DNA from 2 places in the Rossellomorea sp. H136 genome. Region 2 is predicted to be linked to the other one. Evidence: a T-box and tRNA genes for the amino acid it is inferred to sense, from the RefSeq annotation. Region 2 holds a T-box; the other holds one or more tRNA genes.

Region 1 (10,089 bases), 1.4 Mb from region 2:
GAATGCTTAAGATACACATGTAAAGCAGATTCATACGCTTCGTTTATTTTCTTAGACTGCTGCCCAAGGGCAATGATCGTAAAGAGTTTGCTATATTGATAGATCAGTGAGTAGATTTCCTCTAACAGATACGTCACATTCTTATCATTCCAGAAGAGAATCACAAGCTCTTCTTCTTTGTTCCCATTCCGGAAGCAAACTCCATCATTTTGCTTTCGCAGCAATTCATTGCAAATATTGCTAAGGGTGAAAAAGGCCAGGTCCCGGTCTCCTTGAAAGAGTTTCTCCACGATCGGTTTGATGGGGATGAGGGCAACGGTCTTTTCACGCTTTGTAATGGCAATCCCAAACTCCTGTTCAACCTTTTCTACCATCTCTGTGGTAATGCTCTCCTTCGCACAGAGACTTGAGAATAACCGATCCCAATAGAGAGGCTTTACCTCATTCATCACTCGATTTTCCTCGACTTGGGATTTTCTTGATTGAGCCTGTTCATTCCACTCTTTTACCGCTTTATCCAGTGTTTCATTTAACACATCCGGTTCAATCGGCTTCAGAATATAATCAAAGCTTTTGTAAAAGATCGCGTTTCTCATATACTCGAAATCATCATACCCGCTTACAACAATGGTTTTGCTTTTTAGGTCAGACGCATGAAGCCATTTTAATAGGGTGATGCCATCCCGCTTCGGCATCCTCATATCAGTGAAAATGATTTCCGGACGGTGCTCTGTGATCAATTCGATGGCTTGATCTCCATCTTCCGCCTCCAGAATAGTGTGAATTCCATGCTTGTCCCATTCTGCTAATAAAAGTAACCCCTCACGCACATGCTTTTCGTCGTCAATGATGATTGCTTTCATTTGCTTCACCTTCCATTCTTATCGGCAGCCTCATGGTGACCATAAAGCCTCCCTCATCATGATTTTCAAGCTGTAAAGTGGCCTGGTGGTCATAGTAGAGTTTTAAGCGAGCATAAACATTCTTCAGTCCGATATTGGTCTCATCCCCCGTTTTATTCCAAGCATCTGCTTTAAAGTGGTCCCCGATTTCCCTAAGTCTGCTTTCCGTTACGCCAACACCATTATCACGGACAATCATCACCAATTCTTCCTCATCCTGAAAGCAGGATAACCATATACGCCCTACCCCGTCCCGAATATCGAATCCATGTTTGAAGTAGTTTTCAATGAGGGGCTGAAGGATCATCTTCGGTACTGGGGTCCCCATTACCTTATCTTCTACATCTACACTGTAATCCAGATTCTCACCGAAACGTTCTTTTTGTAAAAGAAGATAGGCGTTCGTGTAATTGATTTCCTTGCTTAATGGAACCACATCCTCCTCCATATTCATCCCGTACCTCATTATTTTGGAAAGGTGGGTGATCAGGGAGTAGATTTGCGGAACCTTGTTCTTCAAAGCAATCGTTCCAATGGATTGCAAGGCATTATAGAGAAAATGCGGATTGATTTGAGATTGGAGAACCTTTAATTGATTCGTCTTGTTCTCAAGCTCAAGCTTGTATTCACGGTTGATCAAATGATTGATCCGCTCGATCATCTGCTGAAACCTGAAGCCGAGGATCCCAATTTCATCGGAACCGAACGATTCAGACTGTACCTTCATATTCCCTTTTTCAACCTGCTGGATATTTTGAAGCAGAATCCTTATCGGTGATGTAATTTTAAAAGATACAAAGAGAGTTGCCAGGACCACGAGGGATAATCCAAGTACTCCGAATAAAATATTAATCTTTGCCACACTAAATGCGCTTTCATAAAGATTTACGTAAGGGACCCTTTTCACTAACAACCAACCTCCAGCCGAAGCAGGTAGCTGGTCGTACATCATCACCCCGTTGAAAGAGTCCTCTTTCCACTCGAGTGTCCCTGATACATCTTTTGATTCCGTTATCCTCTTAATCCACTTCTGGTTGTTGCCATCGTCCGACACATCCCGGTCCGAGCTATAAATCATTTCCCCTTCGGAAGAAAGAAGGTAGAATTCTTCTGACTTACCGTTATACAGGTTTCTACTCAAATCAATGATCTTGTCAGGCGAAACCTCCAATGAAATATACGCAAGTACCTCATCGCCGGGAACGTTTCGGAATGCCCGGTGAATCGTGACAATATCCTTCGACCGGTTGATATTCTTTTCTTCCTGACTATGGGTTGGTTCAATATACATGTTATAAGGGCTGCGCTCTGCATTTCTGAAGGACTCCCATTGTGAATCCCTTACCTTATTGGAAAAAACAACTGTAGAGCGCTTTGTTGCAGAGATGACGCGGTCACCATCTGCGAAGGAAATACGTACCCCGTTAATTGTATCACCCGTGTAGAGAATCGTTTGCACAACATTCTTTACAATGCCGATCGTCAAGTAATTATTCTCTTGACTGGGTGATCTCATGAAGTTGATAAAATCAGGATTATTATAGAGTGATAGAGTTAACCCGTTGAGCTCATTAATATAGCTCTCCAGATTCACCTTTCCCTGATAAAGAAGATTGCTGCTCTCCTCCACCACCTGCTCCTCTATGGAATCCTTCGTATACAAATATGTAATAATAATCGAACTTCCAAACGGCACAATCGTCGTAATCATCAACAACACAATCAACTTATTCCGAATGCTGGTCTTTAACATGAGGGACGGACCTCCCAGGTCTCACTTATACACTAGTATAAAGTGTTTTTCCCCGCTCTTGGAAGTGTTTTTTCGAAATATTCCTATTAAACTTATAAAATAGAAAGCATGCCCTAAGTAGACATGCTTTCTATTAATCGATTTACTTCAAGTTATCCCATGTTTGCTGGAATCGCTCAAGTACAGTATCATAATCAATTTTACCTGCGGCATATTCCTGGATCGTTGCGGCGAATTCCTTATTCGCTCCATCCGGCCATTTGAACCAAGTCCAAGGAATCGTCTTCTCTTCTTTAGAGTAGTCAAGGATAGACTGACCTAAGTCCCCAAGACCATTTGGCTCGATGTTATCGAATGCCGGGATGAATGCAAATTCTTCCGTGATATAACGCTTACCAGTTTCAGATGAAACCATCCACTCCAAGAATGTTTTCGCTTCTTCAAGATGCTGGGAGTTCTTGTTTAATACCCAGTTATTCGGTACACCTACAGGAAGGCGATCAGCACTATCATCATTGCTGATAGAAATCGGAAGGAAGCCCATGTTGATTTCAGGATTGATCTCTGTGATCATGTTCTCAGTCCAGTTCCCTTGTTGCAGCATCGCCGTTTCACCAGAGGCAAATAGCGTTACTTGTGTATTGTAATCCGTCGTTAACGGATTATCATTTGCATACTTAAGCTCAGCATCTAAAACTTCTTTAAATTGCTTGAACTTTTCGTTTCCTACAATTTTCTCAGAACCATCATAAAGTCCGGCGATGAACGCATCCGGATCTTCCTGTTGAGCAAACGGAATGTTAAGTAAATGTTGACCAATTACCCACCACTCGCCGTAACCCGCTGAGAAAGGTGTGATTTTCTTCGCTTCCAGCTTCTTCGCAGCGTCTTTTAACTCATCAATCGTTGCAGGCGGCTCCGTTATCCCCGCTTCTTCAAATAAATCTTTATTATATACAAAGCCGTAGCCTTCAAGGTTAACCGGCATACCATAAAGCTTGCCGTCTTCATCTGTCATCGGAACTTTCCCGATCGGAAGAACATGTTCAACCCATGGCTCACCAGAAAGATCCGCTAACTTCTCTTTCCAAAGCTCTAATTCTTTAAAACCACCGTTGTTGAAAATGTCCGGTTCTTCACCAGAAGCAAATTTCGCTTTCAAAGCTGCACCGTAATCGGCACCTCCACCAACTGTTTCAAGCTTAATCTTAATGTTTGGATGCTCAGCTTCGAACTCATTAATCATTTCTTGAAGCTGATCGGCAATTTCAACCTTGAACTGGAAGAAATTAAGGGTTACTACATCATCACCTGATCCAGACTCTCCACCTGATTTGCTTGTAGTGTCTTTAGAAGAACATCCGGCAATAATTCCAAATACTAAAACCAAAGACATACAAAGTAAAAGTATACGTTTCATAAATGGATTGACCTCCCTGATATAAATTATTTTATATAAATTTCTGTATCAATGATAGACCATCTCTACAGAAACTTTATATCTACTTAATTGACCCTGAAGCAATTCCCTTGATGATATGCTTCTGTAAAAATAAGAAGAAAATGATGATCGGTGTAATGCCTAGCACCAATGCTGCAAGACCCATATCCCATTGCTTCGTATACTGAGCGAAGAACGAGCTTGCTGCGAGTGGAATCGTACGCAGTTCCGCATCCTGTAATACAAGAAGGGGAAGCAGATAGTCATTCCAAATCCATAAGGTGTTCAGAATGATCACGGTCACTGTTATTGGCTTAAGTAATGGGAATACAATTCTCCAGAACACACCAAACTGACTGCAGCCATCAATCATCGCGGATTCTTCAATCTCAATCGGAACGGTTTTTACAAATCCATGATATAAGAACAGAGAAAGTGGGACCCCAAATCCGAAGTACATGATGATCAAACCTGGAATACTATTCGTAAGCCCAAGAGTTCCTCCAACTTTCATAAGAGGAATCATCACCGTCTGGAACGGAATGACCATGGCTGACACAAAGATGACAAATAAGATTTTGCTGAACTTCCCTGGCGTTCGTACCATTTTCCACGCAGCCATGGAGCTGATAATCACTAATCCAATGTTGCTGAAAACAGTGATGACCAAGGAGTTCCAGAATGCACGGGGGAAGTTGATGATCTCCCACACTTTCGCATAGTTAGAGAAAACAAATTCCTTTGGCCACGCCGCCGCATCGATCAAAATCGCTGCAAATGGCTTCACTGAGTTGATGAGTACGAAGTAGAAAGGAATAAGAAAAATGAGCCCTATGACAATACCGATAATCTCTAATACAAACGTTCTTTTCGTATAGCGATTGCCCATTACGCCTGAACCTCCTTCTTCTTCGTCACCATCACCTGAATAGTCGTAAACACTGCCACTACCACAAAGAACAGTATCGATTTCGCTGTTCCCAGGCCGTAACGGTTGTTTTGGAACGCCTCTTGGTAAATATTGATCGCAACAGATTGTGTAGAATTGAAAGGTCCCCCACCTGTTAACGAGATGTTCAAATCGAATATCTTAAAGGCCATTGAAATCGTCAAGAAGAAACAAATCGTGAATGCCGGTAGAATCAACGGAATGATAATCTTCGTCAACAACGTCCAGTTTGATGCTCCATCTATCCTCGCTGCTTCCAAAAGTGAATTATCCACCCCTTGCAATGCCGCAACATAGATGACCATCATATAACCACTGATCTGCCACGCAAACACGATGACAATTCCCCAGAATGCCGTCGTCTCATCACCAAGCCAAGGCATTTTAAAGAATCCTATATCCGTCATATTCCCGAGTGATGCAAACCCTTTAACAAAAATGAACTGCCAGATGAACCCGAGTAGCAATCCACCGATCACGTTCGGAATAAAAAACACTGTCCGTAAAATATTACGGGTTTTCAATGCCGCATTTAACAGTAACGCAAATCCAAAACCTATTAAGTTACTAATAAACACAGCCGCAAACATAAACTTCGTCGTAAACATAAAGGAATTAAAGAACGTCTTATCATCCGTAAAGATCTTAATATAATTCTCAAACCCAACCCACTCAACAACCGAGCTGACACCATTCCATGAAGTAAACGAATAATACACACCCATCAAGAACGGAAGAATCTGAATCACTAAGAAAAATAAAAGTGCCGGTCCAACAAAGGCAGCATACGTCAGCAAGCTCTTATACTTAAACTTCTTCTTCGACACTGCTTTCATTTGCACGTCTGGGCTTACTGGTCCAGTCTGAATCTTTGGTTCCACCCGTATCACCACCCCTAATTATGTAATCGCTTTCTTACATTATAATGGCAGCGCTTTCTTAAAAAGGGGAACTCAATTGACAAAGAAGGTGCAAAATTTTGACTAGATGGTTTTGGATTGGTTGTGGTGTGGGTAAATGAAGTGGATGGGGTTCGTGTGTCGTGATCGATTGTGGTGTGGTGATCTTGGTGCGGGAACCCTTGGGACGATTCGATAAGTGGGTGGGATTAGAGTGGTGAGAACTGGTTGGAATGAATGATGGAATGATGGGATTTGAAAATAAAATCGTGTATTTGAAAATAAATGTGGTGAATTTAAAATAAAATCGGAATGGTGATAATAAATGTAGTAAAGTCGATAATATATCTACCAAACTCGATAATAAATTATCAAAAGCCTATAATCTAGCACTTCCATCATTAGAAATTTGCTTCTTTTGTCAAATTAACCATTTTCACTTTAAAATAGTCATGTTTTGACTCAATTCCTGTACAAAATGCTACTACTTATATCTATAATATTTATAAACTTTCAAACCACACCTTACTAATCTAAAATAAAGCTGTTACTCACTGCTCCACACCAAAACCTATTCTTTTTTAATATTCTTCCCCATATACCTCCAAATTTTCAGTTTCAAACAATAAAAAAAGACTTCCTCTAATGAGAAAGTCTATCGTATGTAAGTTGGAGCGGGTGAAGGGAATCGAACCCTCATCATCAGCTTGGAAGGCTGAGGTTTTACCACTAAACTACACCCGCGAATGGTACCGGTGGCCGGGATCGAACCGGCACTCCAGAGGAACACGATTTTGAGTCGTGCGCGTCTGCCAATTCCGCCACACCGGCATTACATTTGGAGGCGGCAACCGGATTTGAACCGGTGATCAGGGTTTTGCAGACCCATGCCTTACCACTTGGCTATGCCGCCTTAATATTGGAGCGGAAGACGGGATTCGAACCCGCGACCCCCACCTTGGCAAGGTGGTGTTCTACCACTGAACTACTTCCGCACTACTGGGCTAGCTGGATTCGAACCAACGCATGTCGCAGTCAAAGTGCGATGCCTTACCGCTTGGCTATAGCCCACTGATAGTATATGTCACGGAAATGAAAATGTGACTTTTATGGGGCGACTGATGGGAATCGAACCCACGAATGCCTGAACCACAATCAGGTGCGTTAACCACTTCGCCACAATCGCCATGATTTAATTGGCAGGGGTAGTAGGAATCGAACCCACACCAAAGGTTTTGGAGACCTTCGTTCTACCTTTAAACTATACCCCTATGAAATATAATTGATTTCCAGTGATTCCTCATGCTATTCGCTTTGATGCATAATGCTTCGCTGCAAAGTTTAAGGAAGATTATTTTATTTCGATGAGGTTCCGCAAAAAATCTTGGTGGAGGGGGGCAGATTCGAACTGCCGAACCCGAAGGAGCGGATTTACAGTCCGCCGCGTTTAGCCACTTCGCTACCCCTCCACATATTAAATCACTCGGGTGGTGCCGGCAAGAGGACTTGAACCCCCAACCTACTGATTACAAGTCAGTTGCTCTACCAGTTGAGCTACACCGGCATCAAGAATAGTGATAAATGGTGGCTCAGGACGGAATCGAACCGCCGACACATGGATTTTCAGTCCATTGCTCTACCAACTGAGCTACTGAGCCACTATGTAAAATAAAAATGGCGGTCCGGACGGGACTCGAACCCGCGACCTCCTGCGTGACAGGCAGGCATTCTAACCAACTGAACTACCGGACCAAAGTTTTTTGACGACAGTCAAAATAACTATCCATGCGTGACTCACCAAGGATAATGCTATCCTAAGTCAAAAATGGTATTGCGGGGACAGGATTTGAACCTGCGACCTTCGGGTTATGAGCCCGACGAGCTACCGAACTGCTCCACCCCGCGACGATATAACTTGTTAAGTTAAACTTATAATTTAAGGAAGATTATTTCACTCCGCTTAAGCTTCGTAAAAAAACATGGTGGAGGATGACGGGATCGAACCGCCGACCCTCTGCTTGTAAGGCAGATGCTCTCCCAGCTGAGCTAATCCTCCAATATATTAATTGTATTGTTTTCACTTTCGAATAAAAAGTGTTGGTGACCCATACGGGATTCGAACCCGTGTTACCGCCGTGAAAGGGCGGTGTCTTAACCGCTTGACCAATGGGCCTTAATAAGAAGAAAAGTTATGGCGGAGAGCAAGGGATTTGAACCCTTGAGACAGCATTAACCGCCTACACGATTTCCAATCGTGCTCCTTCGGCCACTCGGACAGCTCTCCATATGATGGCTCCGCAGGCAAGATTCGAACTTGCGACCGATCGGTTAACAGCCGATAGCTCTACCACTGAGCTACTGCGGAACGATATGCCTGGCGACGTCCTACTCTCACAGGGGGAGATCCCCCAACTACCATCGGCGCTGAAGAGCTTAACTTCCGTGTTCGGCATGGGAACGGGTGTGACCTCTTCGCCATTGTCACCAGACTGTTTTCTTGTCTCTTTTTTAAGGACAAGTACTATTATATCGCGTAGATATATTTTTTCAAGGCTTTTTTTATAATTTCGTATAAAATTTATTCCCTGAAAACTAGATAAAGAATTGATGTCAAGAAAGCCGAATACCGACCCATTGTTGTTCATTTCATAAATGACTCTTTGTGGTTAAGTCCTCGATCGATTAGTATCAGTCAACTCCACATGTCGCCATGCTTCCATCTCTGACCTATCTACCTAGTCATCTTCTAGGGATCTTACTCACATACGTGATGGGAAATCTCATCTCGAGGGGGGCTTCATGCTTAGATGCTTTCAGCACTTATCCCTTCCGCACATAGCTACCCAGCGATGCCTTTGGCAAGACAACTGGTACACCAGCGGTGCGTCCATCCCGGTCCTCTCGTACTAAGGACAGCTCCTCTCAAATTTCCTGCGCCCACGACGGATAGGGACCGAACTGTCTCACGACGTTCTGAACCCAGCTCGCGTACCGCTTTAATGGGCGAACAGCCCAACCCTTGGGACCGACTACAGCCCCAGGATGCGATGAGCCGACATCGAGGTGCCAAACCTCCCCGTCGATGTGGACTCTTGGGGGAGATAAGCCTGTTATCCCCGGGGTAGCTTTTATCCGTTGAGCGATGGCCCTTCCATGCGGAACCACCGGATCACTAAGCCCGACTTTCGTCCCTGCTCGACTTGTAGGTCTCGCAGTCAAGCTCCCTTGTGCCTTTACACTCTGCGAATGATTTCCAACCATTCTGAGGGAACCTTTGGGCGCCTCCGTTACTCTTTAGGAGGCGACCGCCCCAGTCAAACTGCCCACCTGACACTGTCTCCCACCCCGATAAGGGGCGCGGGTTAGAATTTCAATACAGCCAGGGTAGTATCCCACCGATGCCTCCACCGAAGCTGGCGCTCCGGCTTCCAAGGCTCCTACCTATCCTGTACAAGCTGTACCAAAATTCAATATCAGGCTACAGTAAAGCTCCACGGGGTCTTTCCGTCCTGTCGCGGGTAACCTGCATCTTCACAGGTACTATAATTTCACCGAGTCTCTCGTTGAGACAGTGCCCAGATCGTTACGCCTTTCGTGCGGGTCGGAACTTACCCGACAAGGAATTTCGCTACCTTAGGACCGTTATAGTTACGGCCGCCGTTTACTGGGGCTTCGATTCGCACCTTCGCTTGCGCTAAGCACTCCTCTTAACCTTCCAGCACCGGGCAGGCGTCAGCCCCTATACTTCGCCTTACGGCTTCGCAGAGACCTGTGTTTTTGCTAAACAGTCGCCTGGGCCTATTCACTGCGGCTCTCTCGGGCTTGCACCCTACCAGAGCACCCCTTCTCCCGAAGTTACGGGGTCATTTTGCCGAGTTCCTTAACGAGAGTTCTCTCGCTCACCTTAGGATTCTCTCCTCGCCTACCTGTGTCGGTTTGCGGTACGGGCACCTTTTTCCTCGCTAGAGGCTTTTCTTGGCAGTGTGGAATCAGGAACTTCGCTACTATAATTCGCTCGCTATCACAGCTCAGCCTTCACGATGATGGGATTTGCCTCATCATCAGCCTAACTGCTTAGACGCACATATCCAGCAGTGCGCTTACCCTATCCTCCTGCGTCCCCCCATTGCTCAAACGGAAAAGAG
Region 2 (10,089 bases):
AAACATATGAATTATGTGGGATGATTCACCCGGATTACCGTAAACAACAACTATTTCAAGAACTATTCCAGAAAGCCACCCAGTCACTAAGGTCACGATCTGTTCAAAAGCTCTTACTTAATTCTCCCGGCTCTTCAGCTTCCGGAAAGGAGTTTATTGAGAAAATAAAAGCCTCTTATGATTTTACAGAATATGAAATGAAGTGGAATAAAAAAAGGTTGTCCTTAATCGACTCTGATCTTCAATTACGGAATGCCTCTGAAAAGGATATAGAAACGATCATTGACCTTGATGTAAAATGCTTTCATGTTGTAAGGTCTGATGCTGAATCCTATACCAAGAGATTACTTGAATCAGGGGAAGGAAACTTAATGATTGTATATAAAGGAGCCACCGTAGGGAAGATTAGAATTCAAAGAGTGGACAATCGAAGCTTTATTTACGGCTTCGCTATCCATCCCTCCAATCAGGGAAAAGGCCTCGGTAGAAATGCCTTGTCTCAAGTCGTGATGAAGGAATCCGAGTGGACCAGCGATATTTACCTGGATGTAGCTGCTACGAACAGGAATGCACTTAAGCTTTATGAATCAAGTGGATTTCAGATCTTCTATAGTCAGGATTACTACCAGTTTTTTTTATAAGATTTAAGCCATATCAAGGAGTAAAGCACAGAGGTTTAGACCCCTGTGCTTTTTTAACGGTAAAATTTATGTTCTATTTTCCACGTGTCTTCAATGGTCAAAACACCATGCGAGAAGTAAGGAAGTTTACGTTTATCAGTGGGAGATCCGGGATTAAACAACAGTCTCCCTTTCATATAGCGGGAATATGGGATATGTGAGTGACCAAAGACGATCAAGTCTACCTCATCAGATTCGAACGCTTCCAGAACTCTTTTTTCCGTTGTTTTTGCCTTCCCGTCTCCGTGCACCACACCGATTTTCAGTCCTTTTTTCTTGATGATTCTTTTTTTTGGAAGAAACGCCTGAAGATCTGAATTATCCACATTTCCGACAACGGCAATCAATTCTCCGTACTCCATAAACTCTCGATAAACATCAAGGGTTTGAAAGTCCCCGGCGTGAATGATTAAATCACTTTTCCTGAGATCATGCTTCAGAATTTCCGGAAGGCCTCTCCTTTTTTTAGGCATGTGGGTATCGGACACTACTATAATCTTCATCTCATGCTCCTTTAGGTTTCACTGTGCTTTCTCCTTCAATTGTTTCCGTTCTAACTCAATTTGATCAAGGTCTATTCGGTTAAACAATGGTGCTGTCACTTCAATGCTGACCTCCACCGGCAAAGATATCGGCACCCACCCTGATTGCCCGACCATCCCCAGCTGATCAGCCAGATTTGAGGAAGTGAAGGGTAAAAACGGCTGAATGAGATTCCTTAAGTTACATAATACGTAGAGGAATTCTTCTAATATCTTTCTTCCTTCCTCCCTGTCCTCTTTTAATACATTCCACGGTTTCAATTCATCAAAACGCTTATTCGACCATCGAATGAATTCGAAAGCTTTTTCAATTCCCTGTCGAGTGTTCCCTTCTTCAATCGATTTGCCAACCGAATAAAATGTTTCTTCTATTTTGTCCTTAACAACCTTAGGTACAATAGAAAGCGAAACGTTTTGACCAAATTCTTTCCCATAAAATTTTAACGTGCGTTGAACCAGATTCCCCAGAGCTCCCAGCAGTTCACTGTTGTGACTATAAATAAATTCTCTCCAGGAGAAATCTGCATCTCTCTTTTCCGGTGCATTAATGGTGAGAAAATACCGAATGGAATCTGGATGATAGTCGTTGAGAAGATCCTTCACCCAAACAGCCCAATTCCCACTTGTTGAAATTTTCCTTTTTTCAAGCGTCAAGTATTCATTTGAAACAATATAGTCAGGTAGATTCTTTTCGCCAATTCCAATTAGAATGGCCGGCCAAATAATACTATGAAAAGGGATATTATCTTTTCCATGAACATAATAGCACGTGGTTGCCTCCTGCCAAAAGTCTTTCCACTCACGCTGATGCTCTCTCGCCCACTTTTTTGAAGCACTCAAATATCCGCTCACAGCTTCTATCCATACATAAATTTTCTTATCTTGAAAACCTTGAATCGGGACCTTCACACCATTTTCTAAATCCCTTGTTACCGGCCGGTCATGCAAGCCCTCCTTTAGATAGCGATTTGTGAGCTGAAGGGCATTATCTCTCCATCTGGTGCCATTATCCATCAGTAATTGTTGAAGAGGTTCCTGCAATTTAGAAAGGGAGAAATATAAATGCTTTGTCGTTTTAAGCACCGGTTCATGACCACAGAGCTTGCAGGTTTTATCAGTTAAATCAGTTGGATCTAAAACCGTCGAGCATTGATCACACTGATCACCTCTTGCCTTCGAGCCACAAACAGGACAGACTCCTTCCACAAACCGATCCGGCAAAAATTGATGATCATGCTCACAATACGTTTGCTCCACTTCTTTTTCATAAAGCCATCCCCGTTGATAAAGTGTGGTAAAGATGTTTTGAACTTCTTTATGATGATATGAGTGATCAGTTCTTGTATACTCATCATAACTAAAGCCTAAGAGTGGAAACACTCCAGGAACTCGTGGTGATATCGATTCGCGACCTCTTCAATACTTGCCCTTTCCTGTCTGGCCCGAATACCAATGGGGGTTCCATTACAGTCACTTCCTGACACATAGAGCACATCTTCCTCTTTTAAACGGTAATATCGTGCAATAATGTCCCCTGGCAATAGGGCTGCGATGTGCCCTAAATGTAACGAACCATTGGCGTATGGCCAAGCGCCGCCAATAAATATAGTCATGACCTTTTCCTCCTCCTGAACAATATAAAAAAACCCCTCGCGCTTAGATATCAATCGACATCTAAGGACGAGGGGTTGAACTCGTGGTACCACCTTAGTTTATAGCTTGCTCACACAAGTCTATCTCAGCAAGTACGGAGCATAAAAGAGCTCTTATACCGTGACATGGATAACGGATGCCCATTCCCGTCCTACCCTACACCAAAATGGTTCGAATAGAATGCTCCGAGACCATTTTCCATAAAGAGCTACCCTGCTTCTTTTCAGCTTCCGAAGCTCTCTGATAAAGGACTCATCTATGTACTCTTCTCATCAACGCAAATTAGATTTGTTTATATTATGCCACTTTTTCAAAAAATTGCAACATCGCTTTAAAGGTTTTATTTGTGAGTATTAGTGGAAAAGTGAATAGACGATACTATTTTATTAGATCTGATTTCAGGAAAAGAGGTGATGCCCTGTTGTTTTCATTACAAAAGCAATTCAAGCATCCTAATGGATTACTAGGCTGGTTTGTCGGAAAAGTAATGGAATTCGATAATCGAAAAATAAATAATTGGTCCATTAAGCAATTGTCCATTAAAGATGGCGATCATATTCTGGAAGTAGGCCATGGGCCTGGATATTGTATTCATCGCATTTCAAGTCGTTTTCCTAAATCGCTTGTGGATGGGGTTGATATTTCTGAGACAATGAAGAATGCAGCACAGAATAAGAATGAAAAAGCCATTGAGAACGGAAGAGTTCGCTTATTTGTTCATGATATTAGTCAATTTGAATTGAAAAAGGTTGAGTACGATCGGATTTTTTCCGTCAATAACTATCCCCTATGGAAGGACCAGAAAAAATCCCTTTCACATTTATATAATATGCTAAAAAAAGGTGGCATCCTTCTCATCACCGTCCAACCACGCGGGGGTGAAGAAAGGGATAGTCGTGCGAAACACTATTGCGAAAGTATTTCTGAAGCTTTGGGTGAAGCTGGCTTTAAAGATATCACTCTTTCTTATGAGAATGTTAAACCCGCTTTAACGGTAAGTGTGAAGGGTGTGAAGTAATTTTGCAAAAATAGGAAACCTTTTAAAGAAAATCATTTCTTCAAGAGGTTTCCTATTTTACTATTTACATGTTTTTAAACGACTTTATCCGGTACAAATCATTAATAAATTCCCGTTGACATCCCTAAAGTTAAAATATGAAAAATTGGGAAACGTGATGATTTTGGATTCAATTGTGACTTTCTTTTCGTGAAAGTCTTCTCTTACTTTTTCTATTTGAGTGGTTTGGAAATTACAGATTGGAACATTAGAAGCAGGAGGAGTGAATCCTTTTTCCTCTTCTAGAGTTAGTGATGTTTCACCCATCTGGAAAGTGTAAACGGGAAGCTCCTCAATCTCATTATACTGCACGGGATCGATTTCAAAACCCAGTACTTTTCCGTACCAATCCACAGAATCCTTTAAATTAACCACGGGAATAAACACTGTATTCATTTTTCTTTGAATCATGTGAACTCCTCCTTATTATGTAGCCGGCTTTTCCACTAGGTGGAAATCAATTTGATTTTCGTGAACTTCAAGCCGGGCTCGGATTCCGTTTGGAAGGATAAACATAGGGTCAGTATGACCAAAATCCAGGTCCGTAACGACGGGGATTTCATACCCCTCTGTGACACGGGATAAAATGCCGGCTAGTTGATTTTCTTTAAGCCTGACTGATCATGAAAGCGTCCAACGATAAGCCCATTAATTTTAGAATATACACCCATGTGCCTGAGTTGAGTTAAGTATCGATCAATTGACGACGGGGTTTCCTCTGGATCATCTTCAATACATAAGATGGCACCCTCTAAATCTGGAAAGTATTCTGTACCTGCGAGAAGGAGCATAGTTCCCATATTGGCTGCAATGATTTTCCCTTCTGCTCTCCCGTCTTTGACTACATGAGGTCCCTTATTTTCAACTTGTTCTCTTAATCGATTGTCTTCTTCGTCCCACCACAGATGTTCCATTACATAGGAAGGAGAGGCGGAGTAATCTACTCTTTCGCCTTGTACCAGTGATTGGAAGAAGTGTTCTTTTGTGTATGTTTGCAGTCCTCCATATTCTCCAAACTGAGGCAGAACGGCAGGTCCAAGATATGTTGTGAGACCGGTCTTTTGATAAATGGCCAAGTGGAGAGCCGTTATGTCACTGTAGCCGAGGAATATCTTTGGATGCTTTTGGATTAAAGAGAAATCAATAACATCAAGAAGTTGATGAGAACAAGTTCCTCCTATGGTGGTGATGATGGCTTTTACATCATTATCCCCGAAGAGATTATGTAGGTCCTCCACTCTTTCCTCGATGGTACCAGCCATATACTCTTCAATTTTCAACGTGTTTGGCGCTACTTTCACCTTAAAGCCTAAATACTTAAGCTCTTCAATCCCCCTTTTCAATCTCTTAGGGCAATGAGCAGCGACTGGGGAAGACGGGGAGCAAATCCCGATCGTATCTCCTATTTTTAATCGATTTGGAATCGTCATCCGTTTGACCTCTCTATCAATTATGTCTTATATTGTCAGATTAATAGAAATAGTAGTACAATACAACTTTAATCTTCGCATTTCGGATCCAAAAATAAAACAGCCAGCCCACTTAGGACTGACTGTTACCATTTTATTCTTCTGTATTGTTTTCTTCAGTGTTGCTTTCTTCTTCCATGTTTTCTTCCGTTTCAGTACCTGTGTCTTCCTCTGTGTCTCCACTGCATCCGGCTGCAAATGTTACTACTGATAGAGCTGTCATTAACATTAATAACCACTTTTTCATACTTTTCATTTTTATAGCCTCCTGTTATGATGCTTTGTTCAACTACATCTCTATCATACTGATTTCTGAAGGAAAAAGAAGGCTATTTACCTTTATTTAACATACATTTAGAATCTGTTAATCTATGCCTTTATTTATTTACGAAGAATTCAGTAACCTTTACAAATTTAATGCTTTAGCTTTTGAAGCACTGATTAATGCCTTTATTTCATCAAGCGATTCATGCTGAATCAAATCGATTATTTTGCTTCCAACGACTACTCCATCACAGTACTTACTCATGGTACGCACATGTTCAGGAGTAGATATTCCAAACCCGGCAAGTACTGGTACCGGACTGTTTTCTTTCAATTTATTCAGGTGATCTGAAATATTGTTGCCAAACCCTTCTCTTGTTCCAGTAATACCATTAATCGTTACAGCATAAAGGAACCCATCAGTAACGGAAGCCAATTCCTGAATTCTCTCTAACGGACTCGTAAGCGTTGCTAATTGAATAATGGCGATTCCATTTTCTTGAGATGGTGCCCGAACCAATTCATGATGTTCAAGTGGCAGATCAGGAATGATTACACCGTCCACCCCTGCATTCTTACAATCCTGAAAGAAACGCTCTACTCCATATTTGTAAATGGGATTAATATACGTCATAAAGACTAACGGAATGCCAATTTCCTTTCTGCTTTCCTCTAACACTTCAAAAACCTTTTGCAGTGTTGTCCCATTCTCCAGTGCCCGCTTCCCTGCCTCTTGGATGGTCGGGCCATCGGCAACGGGATCCGAGAACGGGATCCCGACTTCTATGGCCGTCGCTCCTCTTTCTTCGAGCATTTTCAAGGTTGATATCAAGGTCTTTATACCCCCATCCCCTGCCATCACGTAAGGAATGAATAGTTTGTTTCCTTTATCCAGTTCAGCTTTAAACGTATTTTCAAGAAATGATTTACCCATGTTGACTACCTCCCAGTAACTCTTTCACTTGTTCCACATCTTTATCCCCTCTGCCGGATAAACAAATCACTACTGACTCTTCTTTCCTCATTTTTTCAGCTAGCTTCACCGCATAGGCGACTGCGTGTGAGCTTTCCAGTGCCGGTATGATTCCTTCTGTCTGGGACAGCTGCTTAAATGCATCTAATGCTTCCAAGTCTGAAATGGACGTATATTCCACTCTATCAATGTCTTTCAAGTAGCTATGCTCCGGCCCGACACCAGGGTAATCAAGGCCTGCTGAAACAGAGTGGGCTTCTTGAATCTGTCCTTCATCATTTTGCAGCAGGTACATCATGCTGCCATGAAGAATCCCGACGGACCCCTTTGTTAATGTGGCTGCATGTTTGTCGGTTTCAACCCCGCTTCCAGCCGCTTCCACACCGTATAAGTCAACTTCCCTATCATCAATGAACGGGTGAAACATTCCGATGGCATTGCTGCCGCCTCCAACACAAGCGACGATGGCCTTTGGCAGGCATTTTTCCTTTTCGAAGAATTGTCGCTTTGTTTCTTTCCCGATCACACTTTGAAAATCCCGTACCATTTTAGGAAATGGGTGTGGCCCTAACACCGAACCGATAATATAGTGTGTGTCTTCTACATTTGTGACCCAGTAACGCAGGGCTTCATTGACTGCATCTTTTAATGTGGCACTTCCCTGGGTGACACTCACCACTTTCGCTCCCAGTAACTCCATCCTGAATACGTTGAGTTTCTGTCGGCGTATATCTTCCTCCCCCATAAAAATGACACAATCCAGGTTTAAAAGGGCACATACGGTTGCCGTTGCAACACCGTGCTGCCCTGCTCCAGTTTCCGCCACGATTTTTCTTTTGCCCATCCGTTCTGCAAGCAGGGCCTGACCGATTGTATTATTGATTTTATGAGCACCCGTATGATTGAGATCCTCACGCTTTAAGTAGATTTTCGCTCCCCCTACCTGTTTGCTTAGATTTCCAGCAAAGTAGAGTGGGTTTTCTCTTCCTACATAATCCTTTAAGTAGTTTTGAAGTTTCTCTTGGAATTCTTCATCCTTAGAGGCTTCATCATAAGCCTTTTCCAATTCTTGAACAGCCTTCATCAATGATTCCGGAACGAACCTTCCCCCGAATTGCCCGAATAACCCTTTTTGATCTGGTTGTGCGTATATCATCTCAATTCCTCCATCCATTGATTTAAAATATCGTTATACCGACTTTGCCTCTCGAATAAATGATTCAATCTTTTTTCTATCCTTCTTCCCATCCGTCTCCACACCACTTGAAACATCCACCATATAGGGACGGACCTTGGTGATCGCCTCCCGAACATTATCCCGATTCAATCCACCGGCAAGAATCAAGTGTTGAGGGATGTTTAGTGCATGGACATAATCCCAATTAAACGTTGTCCCATTCCCTCCACGATGGGGCCCCTTTCCACTGTCCACCAAAATCATCTCTCCGCCAAAGTGTTCGATCCCATCTAAATCTTCTTTTTCCTTTATCGAAATCGACTTGATAAAAGGAAGATTGAGACTATCACAAAATTGGACTGATTCATCTCCATGAAGCTGTACGTAATCTAGATTTACTATTTTGGATATTTCCTCCATCTTCTCTTTAGCCTCATTTACAAACACGCCAATTTTTAATACATGCGAAGGTAGTGAAGCACTTATAAGTGCTGCTGATTCCACGTCAATTTTTCTTTTACTATCAGCGAACACGAATCCTATCGCATCGGCTCCTGCTTCAAGTGCCCACAGAGCCTCTTCTTGCCTTCTTATTCCACACACCTTTACCTTGGTCATTTCACCACGCCTTTTCTCACTTGTAAGGAGGCAAGCTTAGTTGCAGGGTCATCACTTCTCATTAACGTCTCTCCGACAAGTACCCCATCCGCACCTGCGTTTACGACTCGGTGACAGTCATCTTCATTTCTTATTCCACTTTCACTTATGAACATGATATCTGTTCCATTTACCATGGAGCCGAGAGTTTCTGTGATCAGAAGATTTACTTCAAAGGTTTTCAGGTTACGATTATTCACACCAATTATGGTTGCCCCTAATTCCATTGCGACATTCATTTCTTCTTCATTATGCACTTCTACCAGAACTTCCAAGCCAAGCTTCGTTGCATAAGAATATAATTCTTGTAATCTGTTAACATCCAAGGCAGACACTATAAGAAGAATGACATTTGCCCCGGCGTCTTTTGCACGGTCTATCTGGATTTCATCGATTATAAAGTCTTTACACAGAATAGGGAGGGAGACTGCTTTTCGAACATTCGCCAGATCTTCCATACTTCCTTTAAAGAAAGGAGCATCGGTTAATACCGATATGGCACAGGCGCCCGCTTCTTCATACTTCTTTGCTTGAATCACGGGATTCACTTCTGTTCGGATATCTCCTTTTGATGGAGATGCCCGCTTAATTTCAGCAATCACCTGTAGTCTGGATGCTGATTTTAATGCTTTATATAAGGAATTACCGGGAGACCCCTTATAATAATAGGATTCATACCCTGCATTCTTTAACTCTTTAACTTCCTCTTTCTTTTTTTCAAGAATGGTTTGTAAAATGGTAGACACTTAAATCACCTGCTTTCGACGTTGTTGACTATAACGAACCAAGGAGTGGAGCTTTTCTTTTGCACGACCGCTTTCAATACTTTCTCTGGCAAGCTTTACACCTTCTGCAATGGTTGCCGCTTTGCCTTGAGCGAACAGGCCGATTCCTGCATTGAATAAGACCGTATCAGTGTAAGCTCCTTCCTTCCCATTTAACACTTCTTCTAAAATAATGGCATTGTCTCCAGCGTCCCCTCCACGTATTTCTTCCAGGGAATAACAAGGAAGTCCGACATCTTTCCCCGTTAATGTGAGTGAAGTAATTTCCCCTTGATCCAGCAGAACGAGATGATTTTCTCCTGCTAATGAGGCTTCATCCATGTAATCAGCTCCATTAAGCACAATCGCTCGTTTTCTGCCTAATTCACGTAAAACATGGGCCATCGTTTCTAATTTATCTCTTCTATATACCCCTAGGAGTTGAGTTTCCAGATGAACAGGATTCGTTAATGGTCCAATGAGATTAAAGATGGTAGGAACCTTTAATTCTTTCCGGACCTTCATTACCTTTTTTAAACCTGAGTGGATATGGGGTGCAAATAGAAAAGCAATATTGGTTTCATCAAGTAAACTTTCCACCTCATGAGATTGAAAATCGAGTGCTACCCCTAAATGTTCTAACACATCTGCACTACCGGTTTTACTGGAAATACTTCTGTTACCGTGTTTCGCAACCTTCACCCCGGCCCCTGCAAGGACAAATGCACTTGTTGTACTAATATTAAAGCTTTGGGATCCGTCTCCACCTGTTCCGCAGTTATCCAATATTCCTGGTAGCGTGCTTTTAATCGGCATGGCTTTCTCCCTTAAAACTTCAACAAGAGCGGTAATT

The links. The T-box of region 2 lies ahead of metG (methionine--tRNA ligase). A T-box ahead of a tRNA ligase gene usually reads a tRNA of that ligase, here a tRNA-Met.
Region 1: it has a tRNA-Met gene. The T-box ahead of metG (methionine--tRNA ligase) is inferred to sense a tRNA for this amino acid. The anticodon was not compared.

What each region holds. Positions count from the first base shown of each region.
Region 1 is NZ_CM166371.1:1,462,596-1,472,684, reverse strand. Features, by position in the region: gene ACYH0O_RS07435 (response regulator transcription factor) at 1-863, opposite strand, end outside; gene ACYH0O_RS07430 (sensor histidine kinase) at 844-2,655, opposite strand; gene ACYH0O_RS07425 (ABC transporter substrate-binding protein) at 2,798-4,075, opposite strand; gene ACYH0O_RS07420 (carbohydrate ABC transporter permease) at 4,158-4,985, opposite strand; gene ACYH0O_RS07415 (carbohydrate ABC transporter permease) at 4,985-5,926, opposite strand; tRNA gene ACYH0O_RS07410 (tRNA-Gly) at 6,615-6,688, opposite strand; tRNA gene ACYH0O_RS07405 (tRNA-Leu) at 6,692-6,775, opposite strand; tRNA gene ACYH0O_RS07400 (tRNA-Cys) at 6,784-6,857, opposite strand; tRNA gene ACYH0O_RS07395 (tRNA-Gly) at 6,865-6,939, opposite strand; tRNA gene ACYH0O_RS07390 (tRNA-Gln) at 6,944-7,015, opposite strand; tRNA gene ACYH0O_RS07385 (tRNA-His) at 7,055-7,130, opposite strand; tRNA gene ACYH0O_RS07380 (tRNA-Trp) at 7,142-7,215, opposite strand; tRNA gene ACYH0O_RS07375 (tRNA-Tyr) at 7,330-7,413, opposite strand; tRNA gene ACYH0O_RS07370 (tRNA-Thr) at 7,433-7,508, opposite strand; tRNA gene ACYH0O_RS07365 (tRNA-Phe) at 7,527-7,602, opposite strand; tRNA gene ACYH0O_RS07360 (tRNA-Asp) at 7,620-7,696, opposite strand; tRNA gene ACYH0O_RS07355 (tRNA-Met) at 7,776-7,849, opposite strand; tRNA gene ACYH0O_RS07350 (tRNA-Val) at 7,925-8,000, opposite strand; tRNA gene ACYH0O_RS07345 (tRNA-Glu) at 8,043-8,117, opposite strand; tRNA gene ACYH0O_RS07340 (tRNA-Ser) at 8,137-8,228, opposite strand; tRNA gene ACYH0O_RS07335 (tRNA-Asn) at 8,235-8,309, opposite strand; rRNA gene rrf (5S ribosomal RNA) at 8,317-8,433, opposite strand; rRNA gene ACYH0O_RS07325 (23S ribosomal RNA) at 8,607-10,089, opposite strand, start outside.
Region 2 is NZ_CM166371.1:2,840,097-2,850,185, forward strand. Features, by position in the region: gene ACYH0O_RS14370 (GNAT family N-acetyltransferase) at 1-641, shown strand, start outside; gene ACYH0O_RS14375 (metallophosphoesterase family protein) at 695-1,183, opposite strand; partial or broken gene metG (methionine--tRNA ligase) at 1,202-2,835, opposite strand; T-box leader at 2,896-3,160, opposite strand; gene ACYH0O_RS14385 (class I SAM-dependent methyltransferase) at 3,297-3,893, shown strand; gene ACYH0O_RS14390 (VOC family protein) at 3,978-4,343, opposite strand; gene ACYH0O_RS14395 (peptidase U61) at 4,359-4,520, opposite strand; gene ACYH0O_RS14400 (S66 family peptidase) at 4,526-5,362, opposite strand; gene ACYH0O_RS14405 (hypothetical protein) at 5,496-5,657, opposite strand; gene trpA (tryptophan synthase subunit alpha) at 5,808-6,599, opposite strand; gene trpB (tryptophan synthase subunit beta) at 6,592-7,794, opposite strand; gene ACYH0O_RS14420 (phosphoribosylanthranilate isomerase) at 7,828-8,433, opposite strand; gene trpC (indole-3-glycerol phosphate synthase TrpC) at 8,430-9,218, opposite strand; gene trpD (anthranilate phosphoribosyltransferase) at 9,219-10,089, opposite strand, start outside.